DNA from 4 places in the Burkholderia sp. BCC1996 genome. Region 2 is predicted to be linked to each of the others. Evidence: predicted binding sites of a transcription regulator. Region 2 holds the regulator's gene; each other region holds the start of a gene.
The links. Region 2 encodes LexA, which represses DNA repair genes until DNA is damaged. Its sites were predicted from a motif close to ACTGTATNNNNATACAGT; they were not measured.

Region 1: a site for LexA is predicted at 2,562-2,579, ahead of recA (recombinase RecA). Genes of this name have one in related genera too.
Region 3: a site for LexA is predicted at 2,121-2,138, ahead of U4Z64_RS03490 (DUF2471 family protein). Genes of this name have one in related genera too.
Region 4: a site for LexA is predicted at 1,448-1,465, ahead of imuA (translesion DNA synthesis-associated protein ImuA). Genes of this name have one in related genera too.

Annotation. Positions count from the first base shown of each region.
Region 1 covers NZ_CAJPHM010000008.1:150,180-154,373, reverse strand. Annotated here, with positions in the region: gene U4Z64_RS14180 (DUF2889 domain-containing protein) at 1-400, opposite strand, end outside; gene recX (recombination regulator RecX) at 547-1,416, opposite strand; gene recA (recombinase RecA) at 1,416-2,486, opposite strand; gene U4Z64_RS14165 (response regulator transcription factor) at 2,677-3,405, shown strand; gene U4Z64_RS14160 (sensor histidine kinase) at 3,423-4,194, shown strand, end outside.
Region 2 covers NZ_CAJPHM010000017.1:41,708-45,901, forward strand. Annotated here, with positions in the region: gene U4Z64_RS23870 (universal stress protein) at 1-217, shown strand, start outside; gene U4Z64_RS23875 (DUF2939 domain-containing protein) at 312-1,004, opposite strand; gene U4Z64_RS23880 (hypothetical protein) at 1,034-1,372, opposite strand; gene lexA (transcriptional repressor LexA) at 1,399-2,046, opposite strand; gene U4Z64_RS23890 (sulfate ABC transporter substrate-binding protein) at 2,311-3,348, shown strand; gene cysT (sulfate ABC transporter permease subunit CysT) at 3,483-4,194, shown strand, end outside.
Region 3 covers NZ_CAJPHM010000002.1:312,353-316,546, forward strand. Annotated here, with positions in the region: gene U4Z64_RS03480 (NAD(P)H-dependent oxidoreductase) at 143-928, opposite strand; gene U4Z64_RS03485 (LysR family transcriptional regulator) at 1,015-1,908, shown strand; gene U4Z64_RS03490 (DUF2471 family protein) at 2,201-2,611, shown strand; gene U4Z64_RS03495 (NADPH-dependent 2,4-dienoyl-CoA reductase) at 2,636-4,194, opposite strand, start outside.
Region 4 covers NZ_CAJPHM010000003.1:56,996-61,189, reverse strand. Annotated here, with positions in the region: gene hisC (histidinol-phosphate transaminase) at 1-374, shown strand, start outside; gene hutC (histidine utilization repressor) at 459-1,226, shown strand; gene imuA (translesion DNA synthesis-associated protein ImuA) at 1,479-2,186, shown strand; gene U4Z64_RS04465 (DNA polymerase Y family protein) at 2,119-3,624, shown strand; gene U4Z64_RS04460 (error-prone DNA polymerase) at 3,631-4,194, shown strand, end outside.

The DNA of each region.
Region 1 (4,194 bases), on a different contig from region 2:
CTGCCGTCGGCAGCACGGCGCACAGTTCGGTCAGATGGGAACAGCCCGCGACGCCGGCGAGCAGCCGGTTCGCGTTGCGGCGGAAATTGCGGAAGAGGTTGAGCCCGATGAGGGCCCGATAGGCGGGAGGGGCGGATTGACAGTGACCGGGATAGGGAACCCACTCCGAAGACGCTTCGGCGTCGACGACATTGAGGTCACGATCGATGGTCACGCGCAGCCAGAGTTCGTGGATCGGCAGGCCCTGGGGCCGGATGCCCGACGCAAGCGCGACATCGCGCGGCTTGTGGTCGGTCAGGCAGGCTTCGATGTCCCACAAGCCGTCGTCGCGCTCGTAGGCTTCCGCTCGGATTGCGCGTCGATGTCGCAACTGACGGGGCACGGGCTCGGATAGCGGCATGCTGGAGGTTGAGGCCGAAGAGGAAAACCCGTGGATTTTAGCATATTGGGTATTTGAGGCATCCGGCCGCGACGGCGGGTATTCCCGCCTGTCCGGAAACGGTTGCATTGCAGCAAAATCGCGCGCAGCGCGCGCGACCGAAGCGGTCAGTCGTCGATCGGGAAATCGTCGCCAACCTTCAGCAACTTCACGATGGTCGCGCTCGAAAAGCCGCGCGCGGCAAGGAAGCGCGCCTGCTTCGCGCGCTCGGCGGGCGTTTGCGGCAGTGCACCGAATTTCTTGCGCCAGACGGCCTGCGCGCGCGTCCACTCGGTCTCGCGCAACTGCGCATTCACTTCCTCGACGAGGTTGTCGCCGACCGCATGGCGCTTCAGTTCGCTGACGATGCGCGCGACGCCGACGCGCGATGCGCGGCGATGCACGAGGCTCTCGGCAAAGCGTGCATCGGACAGCCAGCCTTCCTGTTCCAGCGCATCGAGCACCGGCTCGACCGATTCGTCCTCGCCGACGTACGGCGCGAGCTTGCGCGCGAGTTCGGCGCGGCTGTATTCGCGCCGTGACAGATAGCCGAGTGCGCGGCCCTTCAGCGAACGCGGCGGTTTCGACGACTTGCGCCCGGTGGCGCCGGCCTCGTCGCCGGAAGCAGCGCTGCCTGAACCGCCGGCCGCACGGCGTGTGCGACGCGGATGCTGGCTGCTGCGCGTATACACATCTTCCTTGACCGACGCCGCCGCATCGGCTGCGCGCTCGCCCGGGAAGCCGACACCGGACACGCGACGGCGCGACCGGTCGTGCGCGTCGAACGATTCGTCGTCGTCGAACGGATCGACCGGTGCGGTGATCTCAAACGAAACGAGGGCATCGTCGGATGCCCTCGTCGCGGTGCGGTGCGCGGACTGACTGCCCGCGCCCCGCCGGTCGGCACCCGAGGATGCGGCTCGCCGGCCGGAGCGGCCCGCCGTGTCGGGCGCGTCGCTCGGGTCCGGTTCGCCAGCGTGACCTCGGCGCCCGACCATCACTCTTCTTCGTCCATCGCCTCGGCTTCGTCGACTACGCCATCGGGCATCGCGGCAACGCCGAGCGACTCGCGAATGCGGTTTTCGATCTCGCGGGCGATTTCCGGGTTCTCGCGCAGGAATTCACGCGCGTTGTCCTTGCCCTGGCCGATCTTCTCGCCGTTGTAGCTGTACCAGGCGCCGGCCTTGTCGACGATCTTCGCCTGCACGCCGAGATCGATGATCTCGCCCTGGCGCGAAATGCCTTCGCCGTACAGGATGTCGAAGATCGCTTCGCGGAACGGCGGCGACACCTTGTTCTTGACGACCTTCACGCGGGTTTCGTTGCCGATCACCTCGTCGTTCTTCTTGATCGAGCCGATCCGGCGGATATCCAGACGCACCGACGAGTAGAACTTCAGCGCGTTGCCGCCCGTCGTGGTTTCCGGGTTGCCGAACATCACGCCGATCTTCATCCGGATCTGGTTGATGAAGATCACGAGGCAGTTCGTGCGCTTGATCGTGCCGGTCAGCTTGCGCAGCGCCTGCGACATCAGACGAGCCTGCAGGCCCGGCAGCGAATCGCCCATCTCGCCTTCGATTTCGGCCTTCGGCACGAGCGCCGCGACCGAGTCGATGACGATCATGTCGATCGAGCCCGAGCGCACCAGCGCGTCGGTGATTTCGAGCGCCTGCTCGCCGGTGTCCGGCTGCGAGATCAGCAGCTCCGGCACGTTCACGCCGAGCTTCGCTGCATATTGGACGTCGAGCGCGTGCTCGGCGTCGATGAACGCTGCGGTGCCGCCCAGCTTCTGCAGCTCGGCGATGACCTGCAGCGTGAGCGTGGTTTTACCCGACGATTCCGGACCGTAAATCTCGACCACCCGGCCGCGCGGCAGACCGCCGACGCCGAGCGCGATATCGAGACCCAGCGAGCCCGTGGAGACGACCTGGATGTCTTCGGCCGCTTCGCCGTCGCCCATCCGCATGATCGACCCTTTGCCGAACTGCTTCTCGATCTGCGCGAGTGCGGCCGCCAGCGCCTTGCTCTTCTCGGCGGTCATCCCGGAGCCCTTCTTGCTATCTTCCATGAATCGTCCTTTGCTATGATGAGCAGCGTCTGTCAGAGGCGCGCCCGCTTTCAAGCGCTGCCCACGAATGCAGACACTGTATAAAAAAACAGTGTTTTATGCAAGCCCGCAATGCAGGCTGCGTTGTACACGGATAACTTCGGAGACAGCCGCGCCGGCGCGCACGCCCCGCCGGCCATCGGTCAGCAACATGCGAATTCTCATCGCCGAAGACGACAGCATACTCGCGGACGGCCTCACCCGGTCACTCCGCCAATCGGGCTATGCGGTCGACCACGTGAAGAACGGCATCGAGGCCGATACCGCGCTGTCGATGCAGTCCTTCGACCTGCTGATCCTCGATCTCGGGCTGCCCAAGATGTCCGGGCTCGACGTGCTGAAGCGCCTGCGCGCGCGCAATTCCAACCTCCCCGTGCTGATCCTGACCGCCGCCGACAGCGTCGACGAGCGCGTGAAGGGGCTCGACCTCGGCGCGGACGACTACATGGCCAAGCCGTTCGCGCTCAACGAGCTCGAGGCGCGCGTGCGCGCGCTGACCCGGCGCGGCGCGGGCGGCGGCCCGACCGTCGTGCGCCACGGCTCGCTCGCGTTCGACCAGGTCGGCCGCATCGCGTATGCGAACGAACGCGTGCTCGATCTGTCCGCGCGCGAGCTCGGGCTGCTCGAAGTGCTGCTGCAGCGCATCGGCCGGCTCGTGTCGAAGGAGCAGCTCGTCGACCATCTGTGCGAATGGGGCGAGGAAGTCAGCAACAACGCGATCGAAGTGTACGTGCACCGGCTGCGCAAGAAGATCGAGCCGAGCGGCGTGCGGATTTCCACCGTGCGCGGCCTCGGCTACTGCCTCGAGAAAGTCGCGCCCGCGGCGCCGGCCGACGCGGCCGCGCCCCAGCCCGCGGCGGCCGGCACGCCGCTGCGCTGAACCCGGCCGTCGCCGCGATGGCCACGCCGGCCCATTCCCGCCATCCGACCGGCGAGCCATCGTCCGCCGCCGACGCCGTGCGCGACGCGCGCTACGAGAACCCGTTCGCGCCGCCCGACGAAACCGATACGCCCGAGGCCGCGCGACCGCGCTCGCTGTTCGGCGAAATCCTCGACTGGATGCTCGCGCCGCTCCTGCTGCTGTGGCCGATGAGCATCGCCGTCACCTATCTCGTCGCGAAAACGATCGCGAACGGCCCGTTCGACCGCGCGCTCGAGACCAACGCGTACGTGCTCGCGCGGCAGATCCATCCGGTCAACGGCGTCGCCGAGCTGACGCTGCCGCAGCAGACGCGCGACTTCCTGCGCGCGGACAACGTCGACAGCGTTTACTTCCAGGTGCTCGGCACGCGCGGCGAGCTGGTCGCGGGCGAGGCCGACATGCCGCTGCCGCGCGACGAGGACCGCCCGCCGCCGGGCGTCGTCGTGTTCCGCGACGACCTGCTGCGCGGCAACGACGTGCGCGTCGCGTATACGACCGTCGCGCTGCCGGAGTCGAGCAGCACGCAGCCCGTGCTCGTGCAGGTCGGCGAGACGCTCGACAAGCGCAACGCGCTCGCGAACGACATCATCAAGGGCGTGATCCTGCCGCAGTTCGTGATCCTGCCGCTCGCGATCCTGCTCGTCTGGTTCGGGCTGTCGCGCGGGCTCGCGCCGCTCAACGCGCTGCAGGCGCACATCCGCGCGCGGCGGCCCGACGACCTGTCGCCCGTCGAGGCGCAGCGCGCGC
Region 2 (4,194 bases):
CGACGAAATCGCGAATCTCGCGACCGAGTTGAAGGCCGACCTCGTCGTTGTCGGCCATCGGTGCCGCAGCGGATTGTCGAGATGGTGGATGGGGTCGGGCAATACGCAACTGCTCGATCGCGTGAACTGCAGCATTCTGGTCGCGTGTTCGTCAGCGGAAGAGCAAAAGGCCGAGATCGCGCGCGAACGCGAAGCGGCCACCGCGAGCGGCAAGTGACACTGTGATCGTGTGACCGGCCGGGTTGTTACTGCGATCCGCGCCGGTCGCTCGCCATTGCCGCCGCAGCGGCATCGATCCCGATCGCGACCGCTCACGCGTGCAGGTCGATCGCGGACAGCTTCCACGAAAACAGGCCGAAGCGGTGGAAGATCGCCGCATAGCGCGTGCCGTCGGCACTGCGCTGATAGGTCACGACAAATTCATCGATATTCCGGTAGCCGGCGCTCGTTTGCTGCGGATGGCGCGTGTCGCCCGGGCCGGCTGGCGCGGATGCGGGGGCCGGCGCGGACGCGACCGAGGCATTGCTGCCCGGTACGGGTGTGCTCGCCGGATTGGCCGGCGGTGCGGCCGATGCGCTGCCAGGCGCACCGCCTGACGGCGGGCCCGACCATTCGGGTGGCCGCTCGCCCGGATTACCGCGCGGGGGAATGCCGCTCATCAGCGCCGCGACGCCTTCCGGTGTCGCATACGCATCGACGAGCGGGCCGATCAATGCAGAGCCGATCAGCGCGCCGATCACCGCGAACGGGTTGTCCTTCTTCACCGCGTCGATCCGGTGCATCAACTCTTCCGTGACCTGCTGCTTCAGGCTGATGCGCAGCGACGGAAAGTCGACATATTCGCTGACCGATTGCGCATCGCGCGCATCGATCGCCGATTTCAGGCGACCGAGCGCGACATACGGCGATGCGTACGCATAGCCGATCGCCACCAAAACGGCGACGGCCAGCGCGACGATCAGCAGGGGCTTGAGCCGCCACGCGCGGCCCGAAGATCCAGTCACGATGCCTCCGGTGCGGACAGGTTCCGCAATCAGAGACCGCCGTGCGTGGCCGATCGTTCCTCGTCGATGCAGCGATCGATCATCCGGCACACGGCATCGATCGTCCCGACCATGATCAGGCGCGACCGGCCGTGATAAACGCGCACGGGCGCACGGCGCGCCGGTTCCGCGTGGTGCAGGCCGGCGTTCAGCGAGACCCGTGCGAAGGCGGGAAGCGCTGAGGGCAGCAGCGACGCCTGCCGTTCAACTGCGACTTCTTGGCTCACCACGGGCGCCGCGGCGGACAGCGGCGCGCAGGGCGTGCGGCCGCGCAGGTGACGCAGGCGACCGAATTGACGGAAAGGCAGCAAACGGGAAAGGCGTTCCATGATGTTCTCCTCAGCGAGACCGATTGTCAGAGTTCGCCCGAGCGGATCAGCCCGACGGCGATGCCTTCCAGCGCGAATTCCGCGCTGCCGGCCTTGACGAAGATGTTTTCGTAATCCGGGTTCTCCGCGATCAGCTCGAGGCCGCCTGGCCGGCGCATCAGGCGCTTGACCGTGACGTCGTCGCCAAGCCGCGCGACGATGATCTGGCCGTCCTTCGCTTCCGTGCGCTTCTGCACGGCGAGGAGGTCGCCGTCGAGAATGCCGGCGTCGCGCATCGACAGGCCGCGCACCTTCAGCAGGTAGTCGGGCTTGCTGGTGAACAGCGCGGGATCGCACGCGTAATGCTGCGAGATGTGCTCCTGCGCGAGGATCGGGCTACCGGCCGCCACCCGGCCGACGAGCGGCAGCGACAGTTGCATCAGGCCGGCATGCGGCAGCGTGAACTGATGGGGGGCGTCGTCAATGCCGAGCAGGCGGATGCCGCGCGACGCGCCGGCGGCCAGCTCGATCACCCCTTTGCGCGCCAGCGCACGGAGGTGTTCCTCGGCCGCATTCGGCGAGCTGAAGCCCAGCTCTGCCGCGATCTCGGCGCGCGTGGGCGGGAAACCGGAGCGCTCGATCGCGCGGCGGATCAAGTCGAACACTTGCTGCTGACGGGCGGTGAGTTTGGTCATGGCTGAACTGTATGGATAGACAGTGAGCTGTATTTTTATACAGTACTTCGCGAATTTCAAGTGTTACTTGAGGTTCGACGTGATCGCGCCGGTTCCGACGTGATTTCGCGACGCCCGGACGCCGGTTCATCTGCCTCAACCGTCCATCCCGTCTGCGTTAGCACTTTTGAGTATTAAAAAATAAGGAACGATTATTTTTAATCATGTAACCCGTTCGCTAGACTGGCCCGACATCGCAATACCGACAACACTGGAGAACCAAGGATGGCGAAGCGCAATACGGGGCTGGTGGGCGGAGTGGGCCGCCTGATCGCAACACTCGCGCTGGGCGCGGCGGCGGCGCTGGGCGTCGCGACGCACGCCCAGGCCGATACGACGTTCCTGAACGTGTCCTACGACCCGACGCGCGAGTTGTACCAGGACTTCAACCAGGCGTTCGGCAAGGCGTGGAAGGCGCAGACGGGCGAGACGGTCAACTTCAAGCAGTCGCACGGCGGCTCGGGCGCGCAGGCGCGCTCGGTGCTCGACGGCCTGCAGGCCGACGTCGTGACGCTGGCGCTCGCCTACGACATCGACGCGATCGCCAACAAGGGGCTCGTCAACAAGGACTGGCAGAAGCGCCTGCCCGACAACGCATCGCCGTACACGTCGACGATCGTGTTCCTGGTGCGCAAGGGCAACCCGAAAGGGATCAAGGACTGGGATGACCTGACCAAGCCGGGCATCTCGATCGTCACGCCGAACCCGAAGACGTCGGGTGGGGCGCGCTGGAACTACCTGGCCGCATGGTCATACGCGGTCCACAAGCCGGGCGGCAACGAGCAGAGCGCGAAGGAATTCGTGACGAAGCTCTACAAGAACGCGGGCGTGCTCGACTCGGGCGCGCGCGGTGCGACGACGAGCTTCGTGCAGCGCGGGATCGGCGACGTGCTGATCGCGTGGGAGAACGAGGCGTTCCTGTCGATCAAGGAATTCGGCACCGACAAGTTCGAGATCGTCGTGCCGTCGGTGAGCATCCTGGCCGAGCCGCCCGTTGCCGTGGTCGACAAGGTGGTCGACAAGAAGGGCACGCGCAAGCTGGCCGAGGCCTACCTGAATTTCCTGTACAGCCCGCAGGGCCAGGAAATCGCGGCGCGCAACTACTATCGTCCGCGTTCGAAGAACGTGCCGGCGGACCTGACGAAGCAGTTTCCGAAGCTGAAGCTGTACACGGTCGACGACACGTTCGGCGGCTGGACGAACGCGCAGAAGACGCATTTCGCGGACGGCGGCGTGTTCGACTCGATCTACAAGCCGCAGTAACGCCAGGCAGCAAACCACAACGACAGCGGCGCGCCACGACAGCGCGCCGCATCCCCGACGGCCCGCCGGCGCGACTCCCCGCGCCGGCGTTTGCGTCGGACCCGTGAGCAGCAACGACCCAGCAAGAGCATCCGATGACGACGTACACCTTTCGCAAGCCGAGCGCGCTGCCCGGTTTCGGCGTGACGCTCGGCATCACGGTGGCCTATTTGAGCCTCGTGGTGCTGATCCCGCTCGCCGCCACGTTTCTGAAGACCGCGACGCTGTCGTGGGACCAGTTCGTCACCGCCGTCGCGTCGCCGCGCGTACTCGCGTCGTACCGGCTGACGTTTGCCTCCGCGCTCGGCGGTGCGGTGATCAATGCCGTGTTCGGCTTTCTCGTCGCGTGGGTGCTGGTGCGCTACACGTTCCCGTTCAAGCGGCTCGTCGACGCGATCGTCGACCTGCCTTTCGCGCTGCCGACGTCGGTCGCCGGCATCTCGCTGGCCGCCGTCTACGCGACCAACGGCTGGGTGGGCCAGTATCTCGCGCCGTTCGGCATCAAGATCGCGTTCACGCCGGTCGGCGTGCTGGTGGCGCTGACCTTCATCGGGCTGCCGTTCGTCGTGCGCACCGTGCAGCCCGTGCTCGAGGATTTCGAGCGCGAGCAGGAAGAGGCCGCCGCGTGCCTCGGCGCAACGCGCTGGCTGACGTTCCGCCGCGTCGTGCTGCCGGCCGTGCTGCCCGCGCTGCTCACCGGCTTCGCGCTGGCGTTCGCGCGCGCGCTCGGCGAGTACGGGTCGGTGATCTTCATCGCCGGCAACGTGCCGATGAAATCCGAGATCACGTCGCTGCTGATCATCACGA
Region 3 (4,194 bases), on a different contig from region 2:
AGTGAATGTGAAGCGCGGCGTTATCGAACGGCCGCGCGAAGCACGCCCCGGGCGGCCGGCGATTTTCTCGCCGGTCGCCCGTGACGTTTTGCACAGCCGCCGGGTTCAGGTGGCGCCCCGCGTCACGACGATGCAGTGACGATCACCGCTCGCTCGCCAGATGCGCCGCGAACCCGACCGTCCCCGGCGCGATTTCCGCCTTCAGCGTCAGCGCCGGAATGTCGTAGTCGCCCGCGTTCTGTCGCCGGAACGGAATCGGCTGCGCGCTCCACAGTTCGTCGAGACGCTTGCCGAGCGCCGCACGCGTTTCGTCGAAGCGCCCGTCGTCCATCCGGTGCGTCTGGTAAATCACGAACGGCGGCAGCACGTCGAACCCCGGGTAATACAGAATCCCGTGCTGGATCGGGAACAGCACGTCGTCGATCGGCCCGTTGATGCCGCGCGCGCTGTAATGCGACTCCCAGCCGCCCGTCGTGACGATCACCATCGCCCGTTTGCCGGCCAGCGAACCTTCGCCGTAACGGTCGCCCCAGTGCAGGTCGGAATGCTCGCCGACGCCGTACGCGAAGCCGTACGCATACACGCGCTCGACCCAGCCCTTCATGATCGCCGGCATCGAGAACCACCACAGCGGAAACTGCAGGATCACCGCGTCGGCCCACTTCAGCTTGTCCTGCTCGCGCGCGATGTCGTCGCGCTGCGTGCCCGTCTCGAACGCGCGCTTCGAATCGCGTGCGGGATCGAAGCGCGCATCGGGCGCACGGTCGGTCACGTCATCCGCGTCGAACACGGCCTTCCAGTTCATCGCATACAGATCGGTCACCTGCACGGCATGGCCTGCCGCTTCGAGATGCTCGACCGCGAAATCCCGCAACGCACCGTTCAGCGAGCGCGGTTCGGGATGGGCGTAGACGATCAGCACGTTCATGTTCACTGCTCCGTTGATGGAATGACTGCAGGATGCTGCCGCCAACGGTATATTGGAAATGAATTCCCGATATTCCAGGTATAGCCGTGAACAATCTCAGACGACTGGATCTGAACCTGCTGGTCACGCTCGACGTGCTGCTCGCCGAGCACAACGTCACGCGGGCGGCCGAGAAACTGAACATGTCGCAGCCGTCGGTCAGCGTGCAGCTGCAAAAACTGCGCGACCTGTTCGGCGATCCGCTGTTGCTGCCGGGGCCGCGAGGAATGCGGCCGACCGCGCGCGCGGAAACGCTGCGCGAGCCGCTGCGAGATGCGCTCGAAGCAGTCGAACGCGCGGTGCTGACGGCCACGCCGTTCGATCCGGCAACCGCGACGAATACGTGGCGCGTGGCCGCAACCGACTACGGCGAATCGACGATCGTGCTGCCCGCGCTGAACACGCTGCGCTCGGCTGCGCCCGCGACGCGCCTCGCCGTCGTCGAACTCGTGCCGCCGCGCATCGAGCAGGACGCCGAGCGAAACGGTATCGACCTGGCCTTCCACACGACAGACGGTTCGCCGGAAGGGATGCGTCGCCTGCCGCTGTTCGTCGAACGTTACGTGCTGGTCGGCCGCGCCGGTCATCCGAAACTGAAGCGCCGCCCGACGCTCGCGCAGTTCGGCGCGCTGGAACACGTGATCGTGTCGCCCGACGGCGGCGGCTTCTTCGGCGTGACGGACGAAGCGCTCGCCAAAGCCGGCGCCACGCGGCGCGTGGTGCTGTCGGTGCCGCATTTTCTGTTCGTGATGACGGCCGTCGCCACAACCGACCTCGTGGCGATGCTGCCCGAGCGGCTGGTGCGCAACACGCCCGCATTGCGCGTCGTGGAGGCGCCGGTCGAGGTGCCCGGCTACGAGATGTCGATGCTGTGGCACGAGCGCGTGCATCGCGATCCGGCGCATCGATGGCTGCGGGAGACGATTGCCGCGTCGGTGTAGCTCGCCAGACGGGCGGTCGGCGCAGTGAGGCCACCGCGAGGTTCCGAGACACGACGTGCGCAGCGCGATGCAGCGAAGAGCACGGAGCAGAAACGGGCTTCTGACTAATGCGGTTTCATGCGTCCGCCGCCCTCGCCGCTCGCCCGAATCCGCTCACCCGAAGCCGGTCGCCGCACGAACACAATCATTCAGCACTTGAAACCGCCTCGAACACTGTATATATTTACAGTACTTTTGTACCATTTGACCCGAATTCCGTCACCCATGACGGACGGACTTTTGTGAGGCGACCATGTTCCAGTCATCCGCATTCGATCCCGAGCAACCCGGCTTCAACCCCGTCCACTTCGAGCGTGCCGCGCGGCAAGCGGTCGTCGATCTTCAGCGTGTCGTCGGCGGCCCTGCGCAGCGGGCGCTCGGCTTGCGGCGCCGCAGCCATCCGGCCGCAGTCCGCACGATGAGCTGGCAGGCGCTGCTGAATGTCGAGGAGCTGGCGTTCTCGAACACCGGCTTCCTGAACCGTAACGATCCGATGGTCGTCGACGCCTTCATTCGGCTGCGCGACAGCCGGATGGTCGCCGCGGACGTCGAGGAAGCCGTCGACTGGAAGCGCGACGACGACGATCTGCCCGCCGTCTATCTGATCGTCAAGGCGATGCTGGAAGCGGAAGAGCGCGAGACACAACGCGTCGAGATGGAGTGACGGCGGCGCCTCGCGGCCGTACCGTTACAGCCGCGCCGCGAGCCGCGCGCCCTGATCGATCGCCCGCTTCGCATCGAGCTCGGCCGCCAGTTCCGCGCCGCCGATCAGATGCACGGAGCGTCCGGCCGCCTGCAGCGGCGCGAACAGCGCGCGCTGCGGCTCCTGCCCCGTGCACAACACGATCGTGTCGGCTTCGATCAGTTCGTGATCGGTGCGCTGCTCGCCGTACGACACGTGCAGCCCGCGCGCATCGATCAGTTCGTAGTTCACGCCGCCGATCATCTTCACCTGCTTCATCTTCAGCGTCGCGCGGTGAATCCAGCCGGTCGTCTTGCCGAGCCCCTTGCCGAGCGGCGCGGCCTTGCGCTGCAGCAGCGTCACTTCGCGAGCGGGCGCCGCGACCTGCGCGCGCGTCACGCCGCCGCGCGTCGCGGCCGGATCGGTCACGCCCCACTCCGCTTTCCACTCTTCCAGATCGAGCGTCGGCGACTCGCCGTCCTGCACCAGATACTCGGCGACATCGAAGCCGATGCCGCCCGCGCCGACCACCGCGACACGCCGGCCGACCGGCTGCCTGCCGGCGAGCACGTCGATATAGCTGAGCACATTCGGCCCGTCCTGGCCGGGAATCTTCGGGTCGCGCGGCGCCACGCCGGTCGCGAGCACGATCTCGTCGTAGCCGCCCGCGATCAGTTCGCTCGCATCGACGCGGCGGTTCAGGTGCAGGTTCACGCCGGTCAGCTCGACCTGCCGGCCGAAATAACGCAGCGCTTCGTCGAACTCCTCCTTGCCCGGAATCCGCTTCGCCATGTTGAACTGGCCGCCGATCTCCGCTGCCGCGTCGAACAGGTCGACGTGGTGGCCGCGCTGCGCGAGCACGGTCGAGCATGCAAGCCCGGCCGGCCCGGCGCCGACCACCGCAATGCGCTTCGGCTGCTGCACGCGCGTATAGATCAGCTCGGTCTCGTGGCAGGCGCGCGGGTTCAGCAGGCACGACGCGATCTTGTTCCTGAACGCGTGGTCGAGACACGCCTGGTTGCAGCCGATGCAGGTGTTGATCTCGTCGGCGCGGCCCTGCGCGGCCTTGACGACGAACTCGGCATCCGCGAGCAGCGGACGCGCCATCGACACCATGTCCGCGCAGCCGTCCGCAAGGATCTGCTCGGCCACTTCCGGCCGGTTGATCCGGTTGGTCGTCACGAGCGGAATGCCGACCTCGCCCTTCATCTTCTTCGTCACCCACGCGAACGCGCCGCGCGGCACCGACGTCGCGATCGTCGGCACGCGTGCCTCGTGCCAGCCGATCCCGGTGTTGATGATGGTCGCGCCCGCGCGCTCGACGGCCTTCGCGAGCTGCACGGTCTCGCTCCAGTCGCTGCCGTCGGGAATCAGGTCGAGCATCGACAGCCGGTAGATCAGGATGAAGTCGCGGCCGACCGCTTCGCGCGTGCGCTCGATGATCTCGATCGGCAGGCGGATCCGGTTCTCGTACGAACCGCCCCACTGGTCGGTGCGCTTGTTCGTATGCATCGAGATGAACTGGTTGATCAGGTAGCCCTCGGAGCCCATGATCTCGACGCCGT
Region 4 (4,194 bases), on a different contig from region 2:
GCGCGGACATGGCCGATATGGTCGCGCGTATCCGGCCGACATTCAGCGTGAATGCATTGGCACAGCGCGCCGCTTCGGCGGCCCTCGCGGACCGCGAATTTCTGCGTCGCACGCAGGAGAGCAATCGCGCCGGGATCGCACAGATTGCCGGCGCGCTCGAGGCGCGCGAACTCGAATACATTCAGACGCACGCAAACTTCATCGCGATTCGTCTTCCCGATGCGAAATCCGCGACGCAGCGGTTGCTTGAGAAGGGCGTTGTGGTCCGGCCGCTTGGCGCGTACCGGCTCGACGATTTCATTCGCGTGACGATCGGAACGGACGAGGAGAATCGCATCTTCCTCGACGCGCTGTTCGGCGAGCGAAGCGATTGAATGCCGACGCCGTACGCCGCCGCCGGCGGGTCGGCACTGCGACAACCGGTTACGTTGACCATCCAGACGGGATTTCACAACACAATGCTTAAAGCAGGCGTGCCGTTTCAGCAGATCAAGACGATTGTCCGGGATAAGGTGAGGGCAGGCGAATGGAATACAGGTGATCGCATTCCATCCGAGGTCGACTTGGCGACGACGTATGGAGTCGCACGCATGACGGTCAACCGGGCGTTGCGGGAACTGACCGAAGAGGGCGTGCTCGAGCGCGTGGCGGGCATCGGCACGTTTGTCGCGGTGAGCAAGCCGAAATTGAACCTGCTGGTGATTACGCACATCCGTGACGAAATTCGGGCGTGCGGGCACGACTATTCCTGTCGCGTCGTGATGCAGCGGCCGGAATTCGCACCTCCCGAAATCGCCGGCGCGTTTGGTATCGAGCCCAACGCGCCGATCTTTCGCTTGATATGCGTGCACCTGGACAATGGCCGACCGCTTCAGCTCGAAGATCGCTATGTGAACCCGGCTGCCGCGCCGGCGTTTCTCGCGCAGGACTTTACGGTCGAGCCGCCGTCGGAATATCTGTTCAACAATATTTCCCATCACGAACTCGAGATCGAGCACGTTGTCGATGCGGCACATCCGTCGGAGGCGCAGGCGCTTCTGCTGGAGATCGAGGTCAACGAACCGTGTCTCATTCTTACGCGCCGAACCTGGACTGCTGGCGTTCCCGTCACGTTCGCACGCTTTTTTCATCCGGCCCATCGCTATAGCCTGGGATCGCGATTCAGGCCTGGCCCATTGAACCCGCAAGCGCGGGCGACAGGCCGGCAGCCCGATGTTTCGAAGTGAAAGGGATGCAGCAGGCGGCGGATTCGAGCGGACGGTTTGCGCCGCAGGCTGCCGCATCCGGTCGGCGATCGCGTGCCCGAGGCCCGCATCAAGCTCACGCCGTGCGCGTTTGTGCGGCGGGCGCGCCGGATCATGATGAACGTCCTGGCCGCCTCCATGCTTCCCTCTGACAAAACCCCCGTTTCGTACTAGTACTGTGCGACATGAACGCATTGCCATATACTGTATATCCATACAGTTGTGGGTGGCGTCATGCTCGCATCCTCCATTTCTCCCGAATCCCTCCATCCGTCCCTCTGGCGCGGCTCGCAGCTCGCGCGCGGCGATTCGCGCACGATCGACACGGGTTTCGCGCCGCTGTCCGCCGAGCTGCCGGGCGGCGGCTGGCCGGTCGGCGGGCTCGTCGAACTGCTGGCCGCGCAGCCGGGCTGCGGCGAGATGCGGCTGCTCGCGCCGGCGCTCGCGCGCACCGTCAGCGCGCGGCGGCCGCTCGCGCTCGTCGCGCCGCCGCAGTCGCCGCATGCGACCGCGCTGGCCGCGCTCGGCGTGCCGGCCGACGCGCTGCTGTGGCTGCGCGCGGGCAGCCGCACCGATGCGTTGTGGGCCGCCGAGCAGGCGCTCAGGACCGGCTGCTGCGGTGCGCTGCTGCTCTGGCAGGACGCGCGGCCCGATGCGCTGCGCCGCCTGCATCTCGCGGCCGCGCGCACCGGCGACACGCTGTTCGTGATGCTGCGCCCGCTGTCGGCGGCCAAACAGCCGTCGCCGGCCGTGCTGCGCGTCGCGCTGCATCCGGTGCCGGGCGGCGTGTCGCTCGACATCGTCAAGCGTCGCGGGCCCGCGCGCGGCGAGCCGCTCGCGCTCGATTTGCCGTCGCCCATCGTGGAGAGCCGCTATGCGCGTCTTGCTCGGCATCCATCTGCCGCGCCTGCCGCTCGACGTGTGCGCCCCGCCGCCGTCTGACGGCGCGGCGGACGGCGCAGGCGACGCAGACGACGCAGGCTGCGCGGTGCTCGAGCAGGGTGTCGTGCTGATTGCCGACGCGCCGGCGCGCCGGCAGGGCGTGCGCGCGGGCATGAAGCGCGGCGGCGTGCTGACGCTTTCGCCCGACACGCGGCTCGTCGAACGCGATCCCGCCCGCGAGGCCGATGCGCTGCGCGCGGTCGCGCTCGCGTTGCTGCGCTTCTCGCCGTGCGTCGCGCTCGACGACGAAGCGACGCTGATCGTCGACGTCGGCCCGAGTCTGCGCCTGTTCGGCGGCCTGCCGTCGCTGTGCCGCCGGGTGCGCGCGACGCTCGCGGCGCTCGGCTATGCGGCGCGCCTGTCCGCCGCGCCGACCGGGCGCGGCGCGTGGCTGCTCGCGCGCATGTCGGCGCGTGCGCGTATCCGGCGCCGCGTGGCCGGGCCGGCTTCGCTCGTTCGTACGCTCGATCGCTTGCCGTGCGTGTTGCTGCCCGACGCGCGCCCGTATGCGGGCTGGTTCGACGGCCTCGGCTGCCGCACGCTCGCCGATCTGCGCCGCCTGCCGCGCGCGGGGCTGCAGCGGCGCTGCGGTCCCGCGCTGCTGGCCGCGCTCGATCGTGCGTACGGCGATGCGGTCGAGCCGCTCGCGTGGATGGCGGTGCCGCCCGTGTTCGACGTGCGGCTCGAATTGCCGGAGCGCGTCGAATACGCGGAAGCCGTGCTGTTCGCCGCGCGGCGGCTCGTCGTGCAGCTCTGCGGATGGCTGGCCGCGCGGCAGCTGTCGCTGGCCGCGATGACGTTCGAGCTCGAACACGAGCGCGGCCGCCAGGCCGTGCCGCCGACGCCGCTCGAACTCGCGTTCGCCGCGCCCGTGCGCGACGAGACGCACTTCATGCGGCTGCTCGGCGAGCGGCTCGCGCGCGTCGAATTGCCGGCCGCGGTGATCGCGGTGCGGCTGAAGGCCACGCGCGTCGAATCGGTCGCACCACCGGCCGACGATCTCTTCCCCGAGCCGGGCGGCACGCGCGAGACGCGCGCGCGGCTGTTCGAACTGCTGGTCGCGCGGCTCGGTGCGGATAACGTGCTGCGCGCGGCGCCGGTGGCCGACTATCGGCCCGAAGCCGCGAACCGCTGGCTGCCGTTCGATGCGCCGGCGGGCAAGCCGGCTGACGGACTGCCGGCTGCGCCGCCGCGTCCCGCGTGGCTGCTGGCCGAGCCGCTGCCGTTGCTGATGCGCGGGGAGCGGCCGGTATTTCATACGCCGCTGAGAATGATGTCGTCGCCCGAACGGATCGAGGCAGGGTGGTTCGACGGTCAGCACGTGGCGCGCGATTATTGCGTCGCGCAGGACGAAGAGGGCGCGTGCTATTGGGTGTTCAGGGAGCGGACGGGGAGCGAGGCCGAACCGCACTGGTTCCTGCACGGCCTGTTCGGGTGAGCGGCGATGGTTGCGGAATTCGGTTTGCTGCCCGATTACGCGGAGTTGTTCTGCCGCTCGAACTTCTCGTTCCTGCATGGCGCGTCGCATGCGGAGGAACTGGTCGAGCGCGCGGTGGAACTCGGCTATCGAGGGATCGCGATTACCGACGAATGCTCGCTCGCCGGCGCGCCGCGCATGTATGTCGCGGCAAAAGCGCAAGGGCTGCCGCTCGTCATCGGTTCGTATTTCGACGTCACGCCGGATGAAGTCGCCCCGGGTCACGATCCGGGCCCCGGGGCGTTCGGACTCGTGTTGCTGGCGCAGAACCGCGAGGGCTACGGCAACCTGTCCGAGCTGATTTCATGGCGGCGGATGGAGGCGCCGAAGGGAACCTACCGGCTGACGTCGAGAATGTTGTCGAGGCCGCCCGAGGTTTTCGCTCATCTGCGCGGCATGCCCGACTGTTTCGCGATTCTCGTGCCCGCGTATCCGGTGCGTGCGGAGGTACTCGATGCGCAGGTCGCATGGTTTCGCGCGACCTTCGGCGAGCGTGCGCGGCTCGGGCTCGTGCAGTTGCAGCGCGCGCTG